3 regions of the Paucibacter sediminis genome follow, and region 1 is predicted to be linked to each of the others. Evidence: predicted binding sites of a transcription regulator. Region 1 holds the regulator's gene; each other region holds the start of a gene.
The links. The regulator sigma-54, encoded in region 1, starts transcription at its own class of promoters, with help from an activator protein. The targets are predictions, from matches to a motif close to TGGCANGNAANCTGCTTT.
Positions count from the first base shown of each region.

Region 2: a site for sigma-54 is predicted at 1,881-1,898, ahead of PFX98_RS21050 (PEP-CTERM sorting domain-containing protein). Genes of this name have one in related genera too.
Region 3: a site for sigma-54 is predicted at 3,911-3,928, ahead of PFX98_RS08580 (PEP-CTERM sorting domain-containing protein). Genes of this name have one in related genera too.

Region 1 is NZ_CP116346.1:1,203,718-1,210,496, forward strand. Features, by position in the region: gene argS (arginine--tRNA ligase) at 1-1,285, shown strand, start outside; gene PFX98_RS05475 (SPOR domain-containing protein) at 1,282-1,938, shown strand; gene PFX98_RS05480 (thiol:disulfide interchange protein DsbA/DsbL) at 2,006-2,671, shown strand; gene lptA (lipopolysaccharide transport periplasmic protein LptA) at 2,733-3,386, shown strand; gene lptB (LPS export ABC transporter ATP-binding protein) at 3,383-4,162, shown strand; gene PFX98_RS05495 (RNA polymerase factor sigma-54) at 4,166-5,677, shown strand; gene PFX98_RS05500 (bifunctional diguanylate cyclase/phosphodiesterase) at 5,742-6,779, shown strand, end outside.
Region 2 is NZ_CP116346.1:4,539,830-4,546,608, reverse strand. Features, by position in the region: gene PFX98_RS21060 (GNAT family N-acetyltransferase) at 1-156, shown strand, start outside; gene PFX98_RS21055 (S1C family serine protease) at 192-941, shown strand; gene PFX98_RS21050 (PEP-CTERM sorting domain-containing protein) at 1,061-1,816, opposite strand; gene PFX98_RS21045 (FAD-binding oxidoreductase) at 2,105-3,643, shown strand; gene PFX98_RS21040 (XrtA/PEP-CTERM system exopolysaccharide export protein) at 3,977-4,549, shown strand; gene PFX98_RS21035 (XrtA system polysaccharide chain length determinant) at 4,688-6,268, shown strand; gene PFX98_RS21030 (XrtA-associated tyrosine autokinase) at 6,274-6,779, shown strand, end outside.
Region 3 is NZ_CP116346.1:1,885,603-1,892,381, forward strand. Features, by position in the region: gene bufB (MNIO family bufferin maturase) at 1-806, shown strand, start outside; gene PFX98_RS08570 (HvfC/BufC N-terminal domain-containing protein) at 803-1,597, shown strand; gene PFX98_RS08575 (MATE family efflux transporter) at 1,662-2,999, shown strand; gene PFX98_RS08580 (PEP-CTERM sorting domain-containing protein) at 3,084-3,869, opposite strand; gene PFX98_RS08585 (peroxiredoxin) at 4,116-4,664, shown strand; gene PFX98_RS08590 (ABC transporter permease) at 4,740-5,708, shown strand; gene PFX98_RS08595 (ABC transporter permease) at 5,906-6,742, shown strand.

The DNA.
Region 1 (6,779 bases):
GGCCGCACTCGGTGACGCCATTTGCAGCCTGTTTCAAACCCAGGGCAGCCAGGTCACACGCGAGTTCTATTACAACGACGCCGGTGTGCAGATCGCCACGCTGGCCAACTCCACGCAATGCCGGCTGAAGGGGCTCAAGCCCGGCGATGCCGGCTGGCCCGATGCCGCCTACAACGGCGACTACATCCAGGACATCGCCGACGACTTCCGCGCCAAGAAGACCGTCAAGGCCGACGACCGCCAGTTCACCGCCTCCGGCGACGTGGACGACCTGGACGGCATCCGCCAGTTCGCGGTGGCCTATCTGCGCCATGAGCAGGATCTGGACCTGCAAGCCTTCGGCCTGCGCTTCGACAACTACTTCCTCGAATCCAGCCTCTACAGCTCGGGCCGCGTGGAAGACACCGTCGCCAAGCTGATCGCCAATGGCAAGACCTACGAGTTCGATGGCGCGCTCTGGCTCAAGACCACCGACTATGGGGACGACAAGGACCGCGTGATGCGCAAGTCCGAGGGCGGCTACACCTACTTCGTGCCGGACGTCGCCTATCACATCGACAAGTTCCAGCGCGGCTACACCAAGTGCATCAATGTGCAGGGCACCGACCACCACGGCACCATCGCGCGCGTGCGCGGCGGCCTGCAGGCGGCCAATGTGGGCATCCCCCAGGGCTTCCCGGACTACGTGCTGCACAAGATGGTCACGGTGATGAAGGGCGGCGAGGAGGTCAAGATCTCCAAGCGCGCCGGCTCCTACGTGACGCTGCGCGACCTGATCGACTGGACCAGCCGCGACGCGGTGCGCTTCTTCCTGATCAGCCGCAAGGCCGACACCGAATTCACCTTCGACGTCGACCTGGCGCTGAAGCAGAACGACGAGAACCCGGTGTTCTACGTGCAGTACGCGCATGCGCGCATCTGCTCGGTGATACGCAAATGGGTGGAGCTGGGTGGCGACGCGGCCGCGCTGGCCGGCGCCGACCTGAGCCTGCTGGCGGCCCCCACCGAGGCCGCGCTGATGCTCAAGCTGGCCGACTATCCGCGCATGCTCACCAGCGCCGCGCAAGACCTGGCCCCGCACGACGTGGCCTTCTACCTGCGCGACCTGGCCGGCGCCTATCACAGCTACTATGCGGCCGAGCGCGTGCTGGACCAGGCGCCGGAGCTGACGCGCGCCCGCGTGGCCCTGCTGGCCGCCACCCGCCAGGTGCTGCGCAATGCCCTGGCCGTGCTGGGCGTGAGCGCGCCGGAACAGATGACGCGTGAAACAACGGAGAACGCATGAGCGGTGCGAACAAGAACAGCGGTGAGCGCGGTGGCTTCGTCCTCGGCCTGATCGTCGGCCTGCTGCTGGGCCTGGCGGTGGCGCTGGGCGTGGCGCTCTACATCACCAAGGTGCCGATCCCCTTCGTCGACAAGGTGCCGCAGCGCACCGCCGAGCAGGACGCGCAGGAAGCCGCGCGCAACAAGAACTGGGACCCCAACGCCCCGCTGGCCGGCAAGAGCGCCGCCAAGGTGGCCAGTGGCGTGGTGGGCGGTGCGCCCGCGCCCGTGGTGACGGCGCCCGTGACAAGCACGCCGGCCCCGGCCGCCAGCGCCGTCGCGCCCGCCGCGAGTACGGCCACCAAGGCCAAGCCCGCCGAGAAGCCGGCCGACAAGAGCACCGAGAAGACCGCCGCCGCGAGCGCCCCGGCCGCCGATCCCTACATCTACTTCGTGCAGGCCGGCGCCTATACCCGCACCGAGGACGCCGAGGCGCAACGCGCCAAGCTGGCGATCCAGGGCTTCAGCGCCAAGGTGTTCGAGAAGGAACAGTCCGGACGCCCCGTCTACCGGGTGCGGGTGGGCCCGATGGACGCCCGCGACGAGGCCGAGGGCGTGCAGCGCAAGATCGAGGCAGCCGGCTTCGAGGCCAATCTGGTACGGGTTCAGCGTTAAAGACTCGCCTAAGCAAGCAGGGTCAGAATGGCCCGCTGCTCAGCGTCACCTACAGAGGAAATTCAGCATGAAGCGTCGTGATTTTTCCGCCCAACTCGGCCTCAGCGTCATCGGCGCCGCCGGCCTGCCCGGCCTGGCGCTCGCGCAGGGCGGTCCGATCGAGGGCAAGCATTACCAGAAGCTCTCGCAGGCCCTGCCCACCACCCCGGGCAAGATCGAGATCGTCGAGTTCTTCTGGTATGGCTGCCCGCATTGCTATGCCTTCGAGCCCGCCATCGAGGCCTGGGCCCAGCAGCTGCCGGCCGATGTGAGCTTCCGCAAGGTGCATGTGGCCTTCCGCGCCAATGTGAAGCTCCACCAGCGCATGTTCTATGCGCTGGAGGCGATGGGCAAGGAAGCGCAGGTGCGCGGCGCCGTGTTCGCGGCCATCCACCAGCAGGGCCAGGCGCTCGACAGCGCCAAGAGCCAGGCCGACTTCCTCTCCAAGCTGGGCGTGGACCCGGCCAAGTACCAGGACGCCTACAACTCCTTCGGCGTCAACACCAAGTGCCAGCAGGCCGAGAAGCTCAGCGAGGCCTACCGCATCGATGGCGTGCCCTCAATCGGCATCGGCGGCCGTTTCCTGACCTCGCCCAGCATCGCCGCCGGCGGTGAACGCCTGCCCGAGACCGAAGGCGGCCGCCGCGCGCTGGCGGTCAGCGACTTCCTGATCCAGCGCATCCGCAAGCCCTGATCCGGGTGGCAAGCCCGGCCGCAATGCCGGGCTAGAATGGTCTGCAAGTTCTATGCCGCCTATGCCCACCCCCACGCCCAGCTCGACCTCCGCCCGCAGCCTCCTGTGCTGCGCGTGCCTTGCAGCCCTGCTGGCCTCGGGGCTGGCACGGGCCGAGAAGGCGGACCGCAACAAGCCCGTCAACATCAGCTCGGAGCGCGGCGGCCGGCTCGATGTGGTGAACCAGCGCACCGAGTTCAACGGCAACGTGATCCTCAGCAAGGGCAGCATGCTCCTGAAGGCCGAGCGCATGGATGTGCGTGAAACCTCGGACGGCTACCACCAGGCCTACGCCAGCGGCGAGACCGGCAAGCCGGTGCAGTTCCGCCAGGCGCGCGACGTGGCCGGCGAGGCCATCGAGGGCACGGCCGACCAGCTCGAGTACGACAGCCGCTCCGACACCGTGCGCTTCGTCGGCAACGCGGTGGTGCGCCGCGTGCGCGGCGACGCGGTGGCCGACGAGATCACCGGTGCGCTGATCGTCTACGACAACCGCAGCGAGGTCTTCAGCGTCGACGGCGGCCTGGCCTCGCCGCATCCCAGCGGCCGCGTGCGCGTGGTGCTGATGCCCAGGGCCGCCAGCGCCGCCGAGGGCAGCGCGGCGCCTGCCGCCTCCGCCCCGTTGCCGCTGCAAACCAGCCCGACCCTGCAGACCAGCCCGCGCAAGCCTTCATGACGCAGCACACCCCGGCGCTGGAGACCGGCATCGCGCCCAGCCGGCTGGAGGCGGAAGGCCTGCAAAAGACCTATGGCGTGCGCCGCGTCGTCAAGAACGTGCATGTGGACGTGCACAGCGGCGAGGTGGTGGGCCTGCTGGGCCCCAATGGCGCCGGCAAGACCACCAGCTTCTACATGATCGTGGGCCTGGTGCGCGCCGATGCTGGCGAGATCCGCATCGACGGCCAGCCGGTGCAGCGCCTGCCCATCCACCAGCGTGCGCGCCTGGGCCTGAGCTATCTGCCGCAGGAGGCCTCGATCTTCCGCAAGCTCACGGTGGAAGAAAACATCCGCGCGGTGCTGGAATTGCAGCTCGACGACCATGGCAAGGCCTGGCCCCGCGCCCGCATCGATGCCGCGCTGGAGACCCTGCTGCACGAGCTGAGCATCGAGAAGCTGCGCGACAGCCCGGCGCCCTCGCTCTCGGGCGGCGAACGGCGCCGCGTCGAGATCGCGCGCGCCCTGGCCACCCAGCCGCGCTTCATCCTGCTGGACGAGCCCTTCGCCGGCGTGGACCCGATCGCGGTGCTGGAGATCCAGCGCATCATCAGCTTCCTGAAGGCGCGCGGCATCGGGGTCCTGATCACCGACCACAATGTGCGCGAGACCCTGGGCATCTGCGACCGCGCCTACATCATCAGCGAGGGCGCCGTGCTGGCCGAGGGCACCCCGCAAGAGATCGTCGAGAACCCGGACGTGCGCAAGGTCTATCTCGGCGAAAACTTCCGCATGTAAGCGATGAAACCGTCGCTGCAGGTACGCCTCTCCCAGCATCTGTCGCTGACGCCGCAGCTGCAGCAGTCCATCCGTCTGCTGCAGCTCTCCACCCTGGAGCTGAACCAGGAAGTGGAGCAGATGCTCACCAGCAACCCGCTGCTGGAAACCGACGAGGAGTTTGGCGAGGCCGCGCCGGTGCGCCTGGATGCGGCGGCGCCGCTGCAGCGCGAGGACTCGGCGGCCGAAGTCAGCGCGGAGAGCAGCGGCGAGGGCGAGTCGGTGGCCGAGATCAAGGGCGACGACTTCGGCACCACCGAGCGCGACGACTGGGAGAACGGCACCGAGCGCGACGACTTCGACGGCATCCGTGAAACACCCGGCACGGGCAGCGGCAGCGGCGACGACGATGGCGAGCGCCCCGAACAGCAGGGCCCCGGCATCTCGCTGCAGGAGCATCTGAACGCCCAGCTCGCCGGCATGCAGCTGAGCCAGACCGACCGCGCCGCGCTGATGGTGCTGATCGAGTCGCTCAACGAGGACGGCTATCTGGAAGACAGCCTGGAAGAGCTCACCGAGGCGCTCTCGGGCGATGCCGATGCCGAGGCGCGCGAGGATCTGCTGGACACGCTCAAATGCGCGCTCAAGTGGTTGCAGAGCCTGGAGCCGGTGGGCGTGGGCGCGCGCAACCTGTCCGAATGCCTACTGCTGCAGTTGCGCGCCAAGCCGCGCAGCCAGGCCCAGGTGGTGGCGATCCTGATCTGCAAGCAATACCTCGAGCTGCTGGCCAAGCGCGACCTGAAGCGCCTGATGTCGCTCACCGGCGCCGACGAGGCCTTGCTGCGCGAGGCCCAGGGCATGATCACCGAGCTGGAGCCCAAGCCGGGCCGCCAGTTCGCGCGCAGCGAGGCGGCGGCGGTGGTGCCGGACGTGATCGTGCGCAAGTCCGGCCGCGGCTTCCGCGTCACGCTCAACCCCGACGTGATGCCCAAGCTGCGCATCAACGAGCTCTACGCCCATGCGCTGCGTCAGACGCGCGGCGGCGTCAGCAATTCGCCGCTGGGCACGCAGCTGCAGGAGGCGCGCTGGTTCATCAAGAACATCCAGCAGCGCTTCGACACCATCCTGCGCGTCTCCGAGGCCATCGTGGAGCGCCAGAAGGGCTTCTTCTCGCATGGCGAGCTGGCGATGAAGCCGCTGGTGCTGCGCGAGATCGCCGACGAGCTGGGCCTGCACGAGTCCACCATCTCGCGCGTCACCACCGCCAAATACATGGCCACGCCCTGGGGCACCTTCGAGCTCAAGTACTTCTTCGGCTCGGGGCTCAACACCGAGGCGGGCGGCAATGCCTCCAGCACCGCGGTGCGCGCCCTCATCAAGCAGTTCGTGGCCGCCGAGGATGCCGCCAAGCCGCTCTCGGACAGCCAGCTTTCCAGCATGCTGGAGGAGCAGGGCATCCAGGTGGCGCGCCGCACCGTGGCGAAATACCGCGAAGCACTGAAGATCGCGCCGGCCAATCTGCGCAAGGCCATGTAGCCGGCCTCAGATTGAGAAACATCAAGCTTTGAAGCCCATGGACTGGGTACCGTGGCATCCCTCGATGTCCGCCCCGTCCCACCTCGACCTGCCCGCCGTCCATGCCTGGAGGCGCTGGCGCGCCTGGGCCTTGCTGGCGCTGGTGCTGGCGCTGGCCTGGGCCCTCGCGCTGGGCTGGCTGGCCAATGAACGCGAGGCGCTGCGCCGCCACGAGGGCGAGAAGCTCGAGGGCCTGGTGCGCACCCTGGACGGCATCGTCGCGCAGCAGCTGATTGCCACCCATGCCGCGCTGCAGACCGTGGCCTCGCAAGCGCCCGGCTGGCGGCCGGCCCAGCTGCAGCAGGACGGCGAGCCCCTGATGCGCACCCTGGCCCAGGCCATGCCGGGCGTGCGCGCGCTGCTGCTGCTGGATGCCCAGGGCCGGATCATGGCCAGCTCGCACGTCGACCTGCTGAAGCTGGACCTGCGCCAGCACCGGGCCGTGCAGGCGCTAGGCGCGCATCCCCAGCCGGGTCTGCTCTATGTGTCGCCGCCGCTGCAGGACCCGCTGGCCGCGCAGTGCATCAGTCTGGCGCGCCTGCTCTTCGGTCAGGGCGATCGGCCGGTCGGTCTGGTCATCGCCCTGCTGGATCCGCACTACTTCGGCCTGGTGCTGCAAACCGTCCAACCCTCGGCGCAGACCTGGGTGGCATTGGCGCACCAGGACGGCATGCTCTTTACCCTCGCCCCCGAGAACCCGGCATGGATGCAACGCAGCCTGTTGGCTCAGCCCGGTTCACTGCTGGAGCGGCATCTGGCCACCGGGCGCGATGCCAGCCTGCAGCAAAGCCATACCCTGCTCAGCCGCGATGAGCGCCTGGTGGCCACACACACGGTGCGCCCCAGCGGCCTGCGCGCCGACAAGCAACTGCTGGTGGCGGTGGGCCGCACCATGGAGAGCGTCGAAGCGCCCTTGCGGCGCCAGCAGCAGGCCCTGCTGCAGCTCGGCAGCGCGCTCACGCTCGGTGCCGCGCTGACCCTGTGGCTCTGGCAACGCCGCCGCGGCCTGCTGGCCCGGCTGCGCCAGCAGGCCGCGCAGGCGCTGAAGGCCCAGGCCGAGCAG
Region 2 (6,779 bases), 2.0 Mb from region 1:
GGTGCGGAAGAGCGCTCGGTGTTGAACGTAGCTGCGGTGCGACATCACCGAACCGACACGGTCGATTTCTACGGTTTCAAGTTGGTGGAGCCGGACGCCGCTTGGCGGCGCTGTGTCAGCGCGCTTGAAACTGGGCATACAGCTGGCGATTTGTGAGCGCGCCGCGTTCAACTGCTCGACGCACGTGCCTCATGGCTGCATTCGGGCTTGCCGCGGGCCCGTTGGCCCTCGCCGCTATGCCGTCGTTGCCGGATCTGATCGACCGCTGCCGCCCCTCGGTGGTTTTGGTTGGCACGTTTGGCTTGCTCGACAGTCCGCGATTTGGTTTCCGGGGCACTGGCTTTGCCGTGTCGGACGGTCGCCATGTGTTGACGAATGCGCATGTCATCTCGGAAGAGTCCGCGTCACGCCAAGACCGCCGTGTTGCGGTTCAGGTGCTGGATACCGATCGGCAATGGCGGCTTCGCGCGGCAACGCTGGTTGTCTCAGACGAGGTGCACGACCTCGCGGTGCTGCGGATCGAAGGTGCCGCCTTGCCCCCGTTGACGCTCTCCTTGCAGGGCCTGGCGCGGGAAGGGTCAGACATTGCGTTGATGGGTTTTCCGATTGGCGGGGCACTCGGTTTTTCGCATGTCACGCATCGTGGCATCGTGGCCGCCCAAACCTCGATCGCCTTGCCCGCTCCCGATGCCAAGCTGCTCAAGGAGCGAGCGGTACGCCAGATGCGGCAAGGCGATTTCAAGATCCTGCAGTTGGATATCACCGCCTATCCCGGCAATAGCGGCGGGCCGGTGTTCGACCTGCAGTCCGGCGAGGTCGTTGGCGTGGTCAGCATGGTGCTGGTCAAAGGCACCAAGGAATCGGCCTTGAGCTCGCCATCCGGTATCAGCTATGCGATCCCCATCGAGCATGCCTTGAGCTTGCTGGCCAAACTGGATTGACGGTCTGGGCTACTTGGTGGATGGCGTGCCGCGCAAGCACCGAGCCAGCATAAAAAAGCCCCGCATGCGCGGGGCTTTTTGTCGATTGGCAGCCCGGCTACGCCGGGCCAGTCATCAACTTAGGCGGCCTTGCGGCGGCGGGCCGTCAGACCCAGGCCGGCCAGGGCCAGGCCAACCAGACCCAGCGTTGCCGGCTCGGGGATGGCGCGAGCCTCGATCGTTGCCGACCAGGTGTTGTTGTCCAGCGCGCCGTCGTCACCCGTGAACGGGATACCGTCCGGGCCCAACAGAGCCGCTTGCATGGCAGCGATGGTGGTGTTGGTGTACTGGGCGCTGAAAATGCCGGTCCACTGGGTCTTGTCATCGGTGGCGTCGCACACGCTGTCGCCGCCGGTGTCGCAAGCGATGCCGTTCATCGAGATCGTGGCGCTGACGTTGTCACCCAGTTGAGTCAGGAAGTAGGGCGCGCCAGCGATGTTGCCGGCTGCCAGCCAGCGCACGTCAAACGACCAGCCGGGCTGCGCAGCGAACTTCAGGAAGTCGGTGGTCAGACCAAAACCGATGGGCACATTGTTCGCATCGGGAATCGGGAAGCTGCTCATGTCCTGCACTTCACCGGTAGTCAAGCCGGCCATTGCGCCTGCAGCGAACGAGCCAGAGTTGCCGCCGCCGGAGGTAAAAAACGTGCCATAAGTCTTGACGACGTTGGGCGGCGGGTTGATCGAAGGATTCCAGTCGATGTTGCCGACGGTCACCTTCACGAAACCGAAGCTGAAGTTGGCCGAGCCGACGATGGGGGTAGCGCTGGCGGCGGTAGCGCCAACGACGGCCGCTGCGGCGACCAGAGCCTTGATGGTGGTAGAGAGCTTGCTCACTGAGATTCTCCTAGTTTGATTGCCTGTATCTGCGGGGAACTTCCCCCTCTCGGACGTCATTCAATAAGCAGGGATCGTGCCAAGATTCGGAGGCTTGTGGTGAATTCCTTGTGAATCAAAGACTTATGCTGATTTTTGGCTGCGCACTTGACCTGAACGGGAGGGGCGGATTGGGTGGCTGTAAAGTTTCTCGACATCTCTTTGCGCCAACGGTGCATTTGGAATGCGTGATTCCTTGCGAACTTTGGTTACTCTTGCGCGGGTGAGAAATCTGGAATGGGGCTCTTAATGGCCAGTCAAGCTGCAGAGGGTGTTGTTGAAGGCGGGCGGCCGGCGTTGCTCGACGTGCTGAGGCCGACGTCAACCGACGAGGTGCAGCGCATGGTGATTGCCGCGCGTGATGCTAGGCAGGCGATTTATCCAGTTTCGACAGGGTTGAACTGGGGTTATGGCGGCGCGGACCCGGTACGCCCGGGGGCTCGGTTGATGGACTTGTCCGGCATGCGAGCCATACGGGAAAAAATCACGCCGCTAAACCCTGTGGCCGTGATTGAACCCGGTGTGACGCAGGCTGACCTCCACCAGCATCTTCAGCGGCATTGCCCGAGCCTGATGTTCAATGTCACTGGGTCGGCTGCCGCAACCAGCATCATAGGAAACGCATTGGATCGAGGTGTTGGTTATTTGGGGCCGCGCCGGGAGGATTTGTTTGGGCTGGAGGTCGTTACCGGTGCTGGGCAATTGATACATACCGGCTTTCGCCGGTTGGGCGTTGATTCGCCCTTGCGTCATTGCCACCCTTATGGTTTGGGGCCCATGCTGGACGGCCTGTTCTTCCAGAGTAATTTTGGCGTGGTAACGAGTGCCTGCTTCAAACTGTTGCCAAGACCGCCGCGGCAGGTTGCCGTGTCCTTGGCCTTGCGTTCGCAGGAGCGTCTTGGGGAGTTTGTTGACGTATTGGCTGCGCTCAAGCGCGAGCGGCTGATGGACTCGGTCACGCATATCGGCAACAAGGCGCGCACACAGGCCAGCTTGCAGTACGGCATGAACAGCTATCTGCAGACAGAATGCGGGCTCAGCGGCCGGCAGTTGGAGCTCGCCGTGCAGCGCGCGACCGCGCGCGTGGCTCCCCATGAATGGACCAGCCTGGGAGGGGTGGCTGGTACCGCGCGGCAGGTGGATGCTGCGTTGGCCGAGGTCCGCGCGCGCGTGGGCGGCTTGGCTCGGATGACCACGGTGGATGATCGCAAGCTTGCGCTTGGGCATGCCGTGCTGCATGCGTTGCGCTTTCTCCCTTGGGCGCGGGCCAACGCAGCGGCCATTGCTGCTATCAAGCCGCTACACGGCCTGGCTGCCGGTATCCCGACAGATGCGGCGGTCGACAATTTGCTCTGGAAGTTCGGACGTACCGATCTGTCGGCACAACAGCTCGCGCAGTCAAGCAGCGGCGTACTGTTCATCAGCCCTGCATTGCCCATGGACGGTAAATTTGTGGCGATGTTCGTCAAGAAAATGATCGAAACCGCCCGAGAGCACCAGCACACGCTGTATCTGACGCTCAATATCGAAATGGCGAATACCTTGGTTGCCGTGTCGAATTTGCTGTTTGATCGCTCGGATCCGGTCGCCGTGGCCTCAGCGCAGCGTTGCGCGGACGCCCTGTATGGGCTGATCCGGGAGCACCGGCTTGAGGTCTATCGCGCCCGTACAGACATGATGGCCAGCATCACGGAGGTGTCGGCGGAGTACTGGGAGACCGTGCGTGAGCTGAAGCGCGTGCTTGACCCCATGGGGATTATTTCCCCTGGCCGATACGGCACTTCTTGAGCGTCTGTTGTGTGCCGCCAGGTGTTTGCTGCGCCGACCGGCGTGGTGTGGGTGCGGAACGTCGCGCGGTGCGGGCTCGCGAGCACGTCCAGGCGGCGGGTTTCACTGCTTCGCAGATCTGTGCACTTCTGCGCGCTCTCATTTTTCCACCCCCTGAACAGCGGATATGGAAGGGTCGATAGGCTGTGGCATGATCCAGCGATCAAAGCCTAGCCGGCCGGTGGATCATCTGTGGCCGCGCGAATGGTCATAAGTTAAACGAGAGGAATTGCCTTGAATACCAGAATCGTTTCTGTCTTGCGCGTGCTGGGGGCGTTGCTTGTGCCTGCTTCGATGGCTTTGTTGGCTGGGTGCGCCAGCTCGGGCAATCTCCCGCCGGCGCCTTCTTCTGCGTCCATGCAGGATTACAGCTATGTGGTCGGCGCGGGCGACAGCCTCAACATAATTGTTTGGCGAAATCCTGAGCTGTCGATGGCGGTGCCGGTTCGCCCTGACGGCAAGATTGCAACGCCACTGATCGACGAGTTGCCGGTCCAGGGCAAGGATTCCGTGCAGATCGCGCGTGAAATCGAGAAGCAGCTTGGGAAATATGTGCGCGACCCGGTGGTGACGGTGGTGGTGACGGGCTTCGTCGGGCCGTACAGCGAGCAGATTCGCGTGGTCGGTGAAGCCGCCAAGCCGCAATTTCTACCCTACAAGCAAAAGATGACGCTGCTGGACGTGATGATTGCGGTGGGCGGCCTGACGGATTTTGCGGCTGGCAACGATGCGTCCATTCTGCGCACGGCTGAAGGTAACAAGCAGTACTCGGTGCGCCTCAAGGACCTGATCAAGCGCGGCGACGTGTCGGCCAATGTCGAGATGCGGCCCGGTGATATCTTGATCGTGCCGCAGAGCATTTTCTGATTTTGCGGGTCTAGCGATAGGCCGCATATTTTATTTGCGCCGGATTCCTGCTACTTCACTCTGGACTGCTTGCATGAGCGTTCAGAGCCGAGGGTGCTTGGGGTGTCTGGTCCTTAGTCCTAACCAAATGTTGCTCCGATGGACTTGTTGATAGCCCAGATATTCTCCATTGCGAAGCGGATGTGGAAATTCCGTTGGTATGGCGTGGTGGTGGCTTGGCTGGTGGGTGTAATTTCCGCGGTTGCCGTGCTGTTGATGCCGGATCGCTTCGAAGCCAGCGCGCGCATTTACGTCGACACGCAATCCATCCTGAAGCCGCTGATGTCCGGGCTGACCGTGCAGCCTAACGTCGAGCAGCAGGTGGTGATGTTGAGTCGCACCCTGATCAGCCGGCCAAATGTCGAGAAGCTGGTCCGGATGGCTGACCTGGATCTCAAGAGCCAGTCAAAGTCCGAGCAGGAGGCCACGATCGACCGGGTTACCAAGGCCTTGTCGATTCAGAGTACGGCGCGGGATAACCTCTACACCTTGGCATATCGCGACAAGGATCCCGAGACCGCCAAGCGCGTGGTGCAGTCTTTTGTCTCGATCTTTGTCGAGTCCAGCCTGGGTGCGAGTCGCAAAGACACCGCCACCGCCGCAACCTTCATCAACGAGCAAATCAAGAATTACGAGGCCAAGCTGGAAGAGGCGGAAGGGCGCCTGAAGGCCTTCCGTTTGCGCAATATCGAACTCACGGCGTCGGATGGCAAGGACTCTGCGTCGCGGCTCGCGGAGATGGCCGCGCAACTTGATCGTGCCCGGCTTGAGTTGCGCGAGGCCGAGAACGCCCGCGACGCCGCCGAGCAGCAACTCGACGGTGCTGGTACACGCGGCGGAGGTGCCGCCATGCCCAACCTGCTTCCGGACTCATCTGTCGGGAACATCGCCACGCCCGAAATCGACGGTCGCATCGACGCACAGAAGCGCAATCTGGACGGTTTGCTACAGCGCTACACGGATGAACATCCTGATGTGGTCGGTGTCAGAAAGCTGATCAAGGATCTGGAGGAGCAGAAGCGCAAGGAAGTCGCGGAGTTGCGCAAGGCCGCGCAGGCCGCGCCGGCGCAGCCTGGCGCCGGGAATACGGCGCAGCAGGAAATCATGCGCATGCTTGCCGCCAGCAAGGTTCAGGTTGCCTCGCTGCGTGCTCGTGTGCAGGAATATTCGTCCCGGTATGGCGCAGCCTTGAATGCGATGAAGACATCGCCCCAGCTTGAGGCCGAGGCGGCGCAGCTGAACCGTGATTACGCCATTCACAAGAAGAACTACGAAGATCTGGTTGCCCGGCGTGAGTCGGCAGCGATATCCGGAGAGCTGGATGTGGCCAGCGGTGTTGCGGACTTCCGTCTGATCGATCCGCCGCGTGCCTCCGACAAGCCGGTTGCCCCGAATCGCATATTGCTGCTTGCGGGCGCGATGTTGATCTCCTTGGCTGCCGGCGTATTCACGACCTTTGTGGCTTGCCAGTTGCGGCCCGTATTCCTTGACGCGGCGGAGCTGCGCAATCGGACCGAATTGCCGATCCTGGGCGTGGTTTCAGCATTGGTGAATCCTTCCGAACGTCGTCGCGACAAGGTGGACCTGATCCGTTTCTGCGTTGCTGCGCTCGGCTTGGTCGGCGCCTACGCGGCAGGGATGACGGCGATGGCTATTTTGCTCGCCAAGCATGTGGGGTAATTGAAATGAGTAGCTTGATTGAACAAGCCGCGCAGCGTCTTGAACAACTGCGTCAGGCTGGTGCAGATGTGGCTGCGCCGGCCAATGTTTCGCCCCCCGTCGCAGCCGCGCCCGCTGCCACGCGCGCGCCGGGTAGCGGTGACTCTCTGGCGCAGTCGCGCCGTGTGGATCTTGATCTGGATGCGCTGCTGGCGCAGGGGCTGCTGACGCCGAATGCGCCGCGGTCGATGCTGGCCGACCAGTATCGTGTGATCAAGCGGCCGCTCATCAAGAATGCGATGGGCAAGGGCGCCGAGACCATCAATCATGCCAATCTGATCATGGTCACCAGCGCCTTGCCGGGCGAAGGCAAGAGCTTCACATCGCTCAATCTCGCCATGAGCATCGCGGCTGAGATGGACAACACCGTGATGCTGGTTGACGCCGATGTGGCGCGGCCGTCGGTGTTGCGCATGTTGGGGTTGCCGCCCGGTCCGGGATTGCTCGACATCTTGGAGGAGCGCGCCACCAT
Region 3 (6,779 bases), 680 kb from region 1:
CAGAGCCCCTGCCGGCCGGCCTGCGGCCGGACTGGCTCGAGATCATTTCCGAGAACTACCTGGTGCCCGGCGGCAAGCCGCTCTGGCATCTGGAACGCCTGCGGCGCGACTATCCCGTCGTCATGCATGGCGTGTCGCTGTCCATCGGCAGCGCCGACCCGCTCAGCCTGGACTATCTGCGCGAGCTGAAGGCGCTGGCCGATCGCATTCAGCCCGCCTGGCTGTCGGACCATCTGTGCTGGACCGGCGTGGACCATCGCAATCTGCACGACCTGCTGCCCATGCCCTACACCGAGGCCTCGCTGCACCATCTGTGCGGCCGCATCGCGCAGGTGCAGGAGCTCCTGCAGCGCCCGCTGGTGCTGGAGAACGTCTCCAGCTATGTGGCGTTTGCGGCCGACGAGATGGACGAGGCCTGCTTCGTGGCCGAGTTGCTCAGGCGCAGCGGCTGCCGCTTGCTGCTGGATGTCAACAACGTCTACGTGTCGGCCCGCAACCATGGCTTCGACCCGCGGGCCTATATCGACCGCATGCCTGCCGCGCAGGTGGTGCAGATCCATCTGGCCGGCCATGAGGACCTGGGCGAGCTCGTGGTCGACACCCACGACCACGCGGTCTGCCCCGCGGTCTGGGAGCTCTATGCCTATACGCTGGGCCGGCTGGGCCCCAAGCCCACCATGATCGAGCGCGACGACCAGATCCCGCCGCTGGCCGATCTGCTGGCCGAACTGGCCACCGCGCGCGATGTGGCACGGCGCGTCGCGCAAGACCTGACCCCGGCCGCCGCGGTGGGAGCGTTCGCATGAGCCTGCTGGCGCAGCAGCGCGGGCTGCAGGCGGCCGTGCTGGAGGGGCGTGCCGCCGATCAGACGCTTGCCGGCCTGCTGACCGAGCGCAGCCTGGCGCGGCTGGCCGTCTATGCCCATGCCTACCGCGCCCGCTTGCTGGGCGCGCTGCGCGACAACTACGAGGTGCTGGCCCTGGCCATGGGCGACGCGGCCTTCGATGCGCTGGGCCATGCCTATATCGATGCCCGGCCCTCGCAGCAGGCCTCGATACGCTGGTATGGCGATGCGCTGGCCGACTTCATGGACGGGCCTTACGCCGCGCGGTTGCCGCATGCGGCGCTGTGCGATCTGGCACGCATGGACTGGGCCCTGCGCGGCGCCTTCGACGCCGCTGCGGCCACCCCGATGACGCTTGCGCATCTGCAGGCGCTGGCGCCCGAGGCATGGGCCGGCCTGCCGCTGCGGCTGCAGCCCAGCGTGCGGCTGCTGGCGCTGGACTGGGCGGTGGAGCCGGTCTGGCGCGCGCTGCGCCAGCATCGCAGCGGCGCGGCCGAACCCGAGCTGCCCGAGCCACTGGCGCAGGCCCATGGCTTGCTGGTCTGGCGCCAGGGCCTGGAGACGCGCTGGCGCTCGCTCACTGCCGAGGAAGCTGCGCTGCTGCAAAGCCTGCTGAGCGCGGCCGGCACGTTTGCGCATCTGTGCGAGGCGGCAGCGCTGGCGCAAGGACCCGAACAGGCCGCCGCCGTGGCGCTGGGCGCGCTGCAGCAATGGCTGGCCGACGAGCTGCTGCAGGCGCCCCCGGTTACCTAGCGGGTACAGCGCCGGCGCGGCCGCTGCACTAGGATGCCGCGGCGTCCTTCCCGCTGCCCCGCCCATGCAACAACCCCGCCTGTTCTCGCTCGCCTGGCCGCTGTTCCTCGAGCTTTGCCTGGGCATTGCGGTGGGCCTGATCGGCACCCTGCTGGCGGCACGCATCTCGGACAGCGCGGGTGCCGGCTTCGCGCTCGCCAACCATGTGGCGGGCACCTTGTTCATCCTGTTTCGCATCGTCGGTGCCGGCATCAGCGTGGTGATCACGCAGAGCCTGGGCGGCGGGCGGCGCGAGCTCGCCGATGCCAGCGCGCGCGCCGCCCTGGGTGCCAGCAGCTGGATCGGCGGGCTCACCGCCTTGGCCGCGGCGCTGGCCGCCGCGCCGCTGCTGCGCCTGCTGAATGCGCCGCCCGAGGTGCTGCCGCTGGCCGCGCCCCTGCTGCAGGCACTCGCGCCCGCGATGCTGCTGGATGCCTGGAACGCCTCCATGGCCAGCGTGATGCGGGCCCATCTGCGCACGCGCGACACCCTGGCGGTGCTGGTGGCGATGCAGATCGTGCAGCTGGGCCTGGCGATGCCCTTCATGCAATGGCTGGGCCTGCCGGGCTTTGCCCTCGCCCTGCTGTGCAGCCGCAGCCTCGGCCTGCTGCTGCATCTGTGGCTGTGGCGTAGCCGCCTGGGCCTGCGCCCGCAGTGGGCCGACTGGTGGCGGCTGCCGCGCCGCGAGCTGGCCGGGCTGCTGCACATCGGCCTGCCCGGGGCGGCCGAGAACATCGCCTACCGCCTGGCCTTCATGGTCAGCATCGCGGTGGCCGGCCAGCTGGGCGCCGGCGCCCTGGCCACGCATTCCTATGCCTCGCAGCTGATGTACTTCGTGCTGCTGTTCGGCCTGGCCACCGGCTTCGCGGCCGAGATCGTGGTCGGGCATCTGATTGGCGCCGGCCAGCTGCATGCCGCGCACCGGCTGGTGCGGCGCGCGCTGGGGCGCGGCCTGCTGGTGAGCGTGGCGGTGGCCACCGCGGCGGCGCTGGCCTCGCCCTGGCTGCTGCGCCTGTTCACGCACGACCAGGCCATCGTCGCCCAGGCCGTCACCCTGATGTGGCTGACGGTGATCCTGGAGCCCGGCCGTACCTTCAATCTGGTGGTGATCAACGCGCTGCGCGCCACCGGCGACGCGCGCTATCCGGTGCTGGCCGGTGCGGCCTCGATGCTGGTGGTGCTGGCCGGCGGCAGCTGGCTGCTGGGCCAGGTGCTGGGCCTGGGCCTGGTGGGCATCTGGATCGCCTACGCCGCCGACGAATGGCTGCGCGGCCTGCTGATGTGGCGGCGCTGGGCGCGCCATGGCTGGGTGCCGCATGCACGCGCGGCGCATCGGCGCCTGCGCCGGCAGGCCTCGCATTGAAGGCCCGGGCGTGAAAAAACCCGCAGCCTGCGGGAGGCTGCGGGTTGCGTTGCGGGCTGGCGGCGCGTGGCCGCGCTTGCCCGATCAGGCGGCCTTGCGGCGACGCGCCACGGCGGCTGCCGCGGCGGCCAGACCCACCAGGGCCAGCACGCCGGGTTCCGGCACGCGGTTCGGCGGCTCCACCTGGTCGCCCACATAACCAATCAGGTTCTTGGTCAGCTGCTGCGAGTTCGGCAGGTCGTACTGGTTCATCATGAAGTTGACGTCCAGGATGGTGGTCAGGGCACCCTTGCTGGCGCCGGACAGGCTGCCCACGCCGAATGCAATGCCGGCGCCCAGCGAGCCGTCGTTGCGCGAGGTGATCCAGTTGCCGGTGCCATGGCCGGTGAAGCAGCCGGAGGCCGCGTAGTTCACATTGCTCACCGCGTTCGGGCCGTCGAAGGGGGCGTACACCTTCTCGAAGCCGTCGTAGCAGCTGTTGAAGCCGATGCTGCCGCCGCCCAGGCCGCTGATCAGCGACAGGATGGAGTTGTTGCGGCTCATGAAGCTGGCGTTCTCGCCCATCAGGAACAGGCCACCGCCCGCCGACAGGAAGGCGCTGTATTCGTTCGCCGCGCCGGCGTCGAGGCCGGTGTTGAAGCGCACGTCCCAGACCTGCGAATAGCCGGCCAGCGAGAGCGGCAGGCTGTCGGCCACGGTAACGGTATTGCCAACGGCCAGGTGCAGGGCCTGCAGGTTGTTGGTCACGGCGGTGGTGGTGCCCACCTCGGACGTGGTGGACATGCCATTCACGATCAGGATCGGGCCGGCTTGCGCGGCGGTCAGGCCACCCAGTACCAGGGCGGCGCAGAGGCTCTTCAGTTTGTTCATTTGTAACTTTTTTGCGTTGATGAAAAGGACCCGGCCCCTGGGATGCAAATAGCGGGCCAAAGGGAAAATCCTTATGAATCAAGACTTGAATATCGAGATCTCTTGCATGTGTAAGAAATGTCGACAAGTGTTTTCGGCTGCTTGTTACATCTATGCCCGGCCGCGGCCACATGGTTTCTCCGCTGGCCGGCGCAGCCGGCGCGGCGGCCGGGCATGATGCGGGCTTCCGAAAGAAGGATGTCTGCCATGCGTCTCAAGACCACCTGCGCCACGGTCATCGCCACCGCCACCCTGCTGCTGAGCAGCGCCGCCTTTGCCGCCCTGCCGGTGGGGGCGCCGGCGCCCGACTTCGCAGCCGATGCCGCGCTGGCGGGCGCGCCCTACAAGTTCAGCCTGGCCGCCAGCCTCAAGCAGGGGCCGGTGCTGCTGTACTTCTATCCCAAGGCCTTCACCAGCGGCTGCACCGTCGAGGCGCACCTGTTCTCCGAGGCCACCGAGCAGTTCAAGGCGCTGGATGTGACGGTGCTGGGCATGTCCAACGACGACATCGAGACGCTCAAGAAGTTCAGCACAGAGGCTTGCCGCGGCAAGTTCGCGGTGGCGGCCGATGCCGGCGCCAAGGTCATGAAGGACTACGACGCCGCGCTGAAGATCGTGCCCGGCATGGCTGACCGCATCTCCTACCTGATCTCGCGCGACGGCAAGATCGCCGCCGTGCATGCCAGCATGAACCCCGACGGCCATGTCAGCGCGATGCTGAAGGCGGCGCAGGCGCTCAAGGCGGCGGGCAAGTAAGCGGCGCGGGCGCGGGGAGGGCGGCGCGCCCGCGGTGACAATGTGCCGCCAGCCTCTGCCGCCCCACCCACCGCCATGCCACGAGCCCTGTTGCCGCGAATTGCCAGCCTGCTGATCAGCCTGCTGGCGGCCACGGCGCTGATCTTCGGGCTGCTGGATGTGCTGCCCGGCAACGTGGCGCAGCTGATGCTGGGCAGTGAGGCCACGCCCGAGGCGGTGGCCGCGCTGGCCGAGCAACTGGGCCTGCAGCGGCCCGCCGCGCTGCGCTACCTGGATTGGCTGGCCGGCCTGGCGCGCGGCGAGATGGGGCTTTCGCATGCCTATGGCGCGCCGGTGGCCGAGCTGATCGCCGAGCGTCTGGTGGTGACCCTGCCGCTGGCCCTGCTGGCGATGGCGCTGGCGGCGCTGATCGCGCTGGTGGCGGGCGGCTATGCGGCGGCGCGGCGCGGCCGCCCGGGCGATCTGCTGGTGATGCTGCTGAGCCAGCTGGGCCTGGCCACGCCCAGCTTCTGGTTTGCCATCCTGCTGATGCTGCTGTTCGCGGTGAAGCTGCAATGGGTCGCGGCCGGGGGCTTCCCGGGCTGGCGCGCGGCCGAGGGCGGCGGCCTGGGCCCGGCGCTGCAGGCCCTGGCCCTGCCGGCGCTGGCGCTGGCGCTCACCCAGGCCGCCATCCTGGCGCGCATCACCCGCTCGGCCCTGCTGGAGGTGCTGGGTGAGGACTATGTGCGCAGCGCACGCGCCGCCGGCGCCCGCGAGCCGCGCATCCTGCTGCACCATGCCTTGCGCAATGCGCTGATCCCCATCGTCACCGTGATGGGCCTGCAGTTCGCCAATCTGCTGGCCGGCACCATCGTGGTGGAGAACATCTTCCAGCTGCCCGGGCTGGGCCGGCTGCTGTTCCAGGCGGTGGCCAACCGCGACCTGATGGTGCTGCGCAATGGCGTGCTGCTGCTGGTGGCGCTGGTGCTGCTGCTGAACTTCGTGGTGGACCTGCTCTACCTGGCGCTGGACCCGCGCCTGCGCAGGGAGCGCGAGCATGGCTGAAGTAAAACAGCCCCTCGCCCAATCTCGCCCCGCTGAACGTGGGCGAGCCCGGTCGGTCCCCCGCGGGGACGGCGATGCTTGCCGGATTGACCGGCAAGCACATCGCCAGCGCGGGCCGGCTTGGGGCGGCCCGGCGCTCGGCCCGAGCACCGGGTTCATGCGTCGCGGGTGCCGCGAACGCGGAGCGGATAACTGACATGCAAGCAAACGGCTTCTGGCCCCGCGCGCGGCGCCATCGCGGCTTCTGCGCCGGCGCCGCCATCGTGCTGGCGGTGGCGCTGACGGGCCTGCTCTCGCTGCTGTGGACGCCCTGGCCGCCCGCCGAGATCGAGCTTTTAGCCAAGCTGCAGCCGCCCAGCGCCGCCCATTGGCTGGGCACCGACGGCCTGGGCCGCGACCTGGCGAGCCAGCTGATGGCGGGCGCGCGCAATGCCCTGCTGGTGGGCGCCTGTGCGGCCGGCCTGGGCCTGCTGCTGGGGGCTGGCCTGGGCCTGCTGGCAGCGGCGCGGCGCGGCTGGTGCGAGGAGCTCATCATGCGCGCCGCCGATCTCGGCTATGCCTTCCCGGCCCTGCTGCTGGCCATCCTGCTCGCCGCCACGCTGGGGCCAGGTCTTGCCGTCGCGGTGCTGGCGATCGCCCTGCACAGCGTGCCCGTGTATGCGCGCCTGACGCGCGGCGCGGCGCTGGTGCAGTGGCAGCACGACTATGTGCGCGCCGCGCGCGCCTTCGGGCGCGGCCCGCTGGCGATTGCCTGGGTGCATGTGCTGCCCAATCTGCTGCCGCTGCTGATCGTGCAGGCCACCATCCAGTTCGGCCTGGCCATCCTGGCGGAGGCGGCGCTGGCCTTTCTGGGCCTGGGCAGCCAGCCGCCCGAGCCCTCCTGGGGCCGCATGCTGGCCGAGGCCCAGACCTGGCTGTTCCAGGCGCCGCTGCTGGCGGTCTGGCCGGGCCTGGCGATTGCCCTCACCGTGCTGGGGCTGAATCTGCTGGGCGACGGCTTGCGCGATCTGCTGGACCCGCGGCTGCGCGAGTGAGCGCGTGGCAAGATGCGTCGGTCGTGAGGAGTTCCGG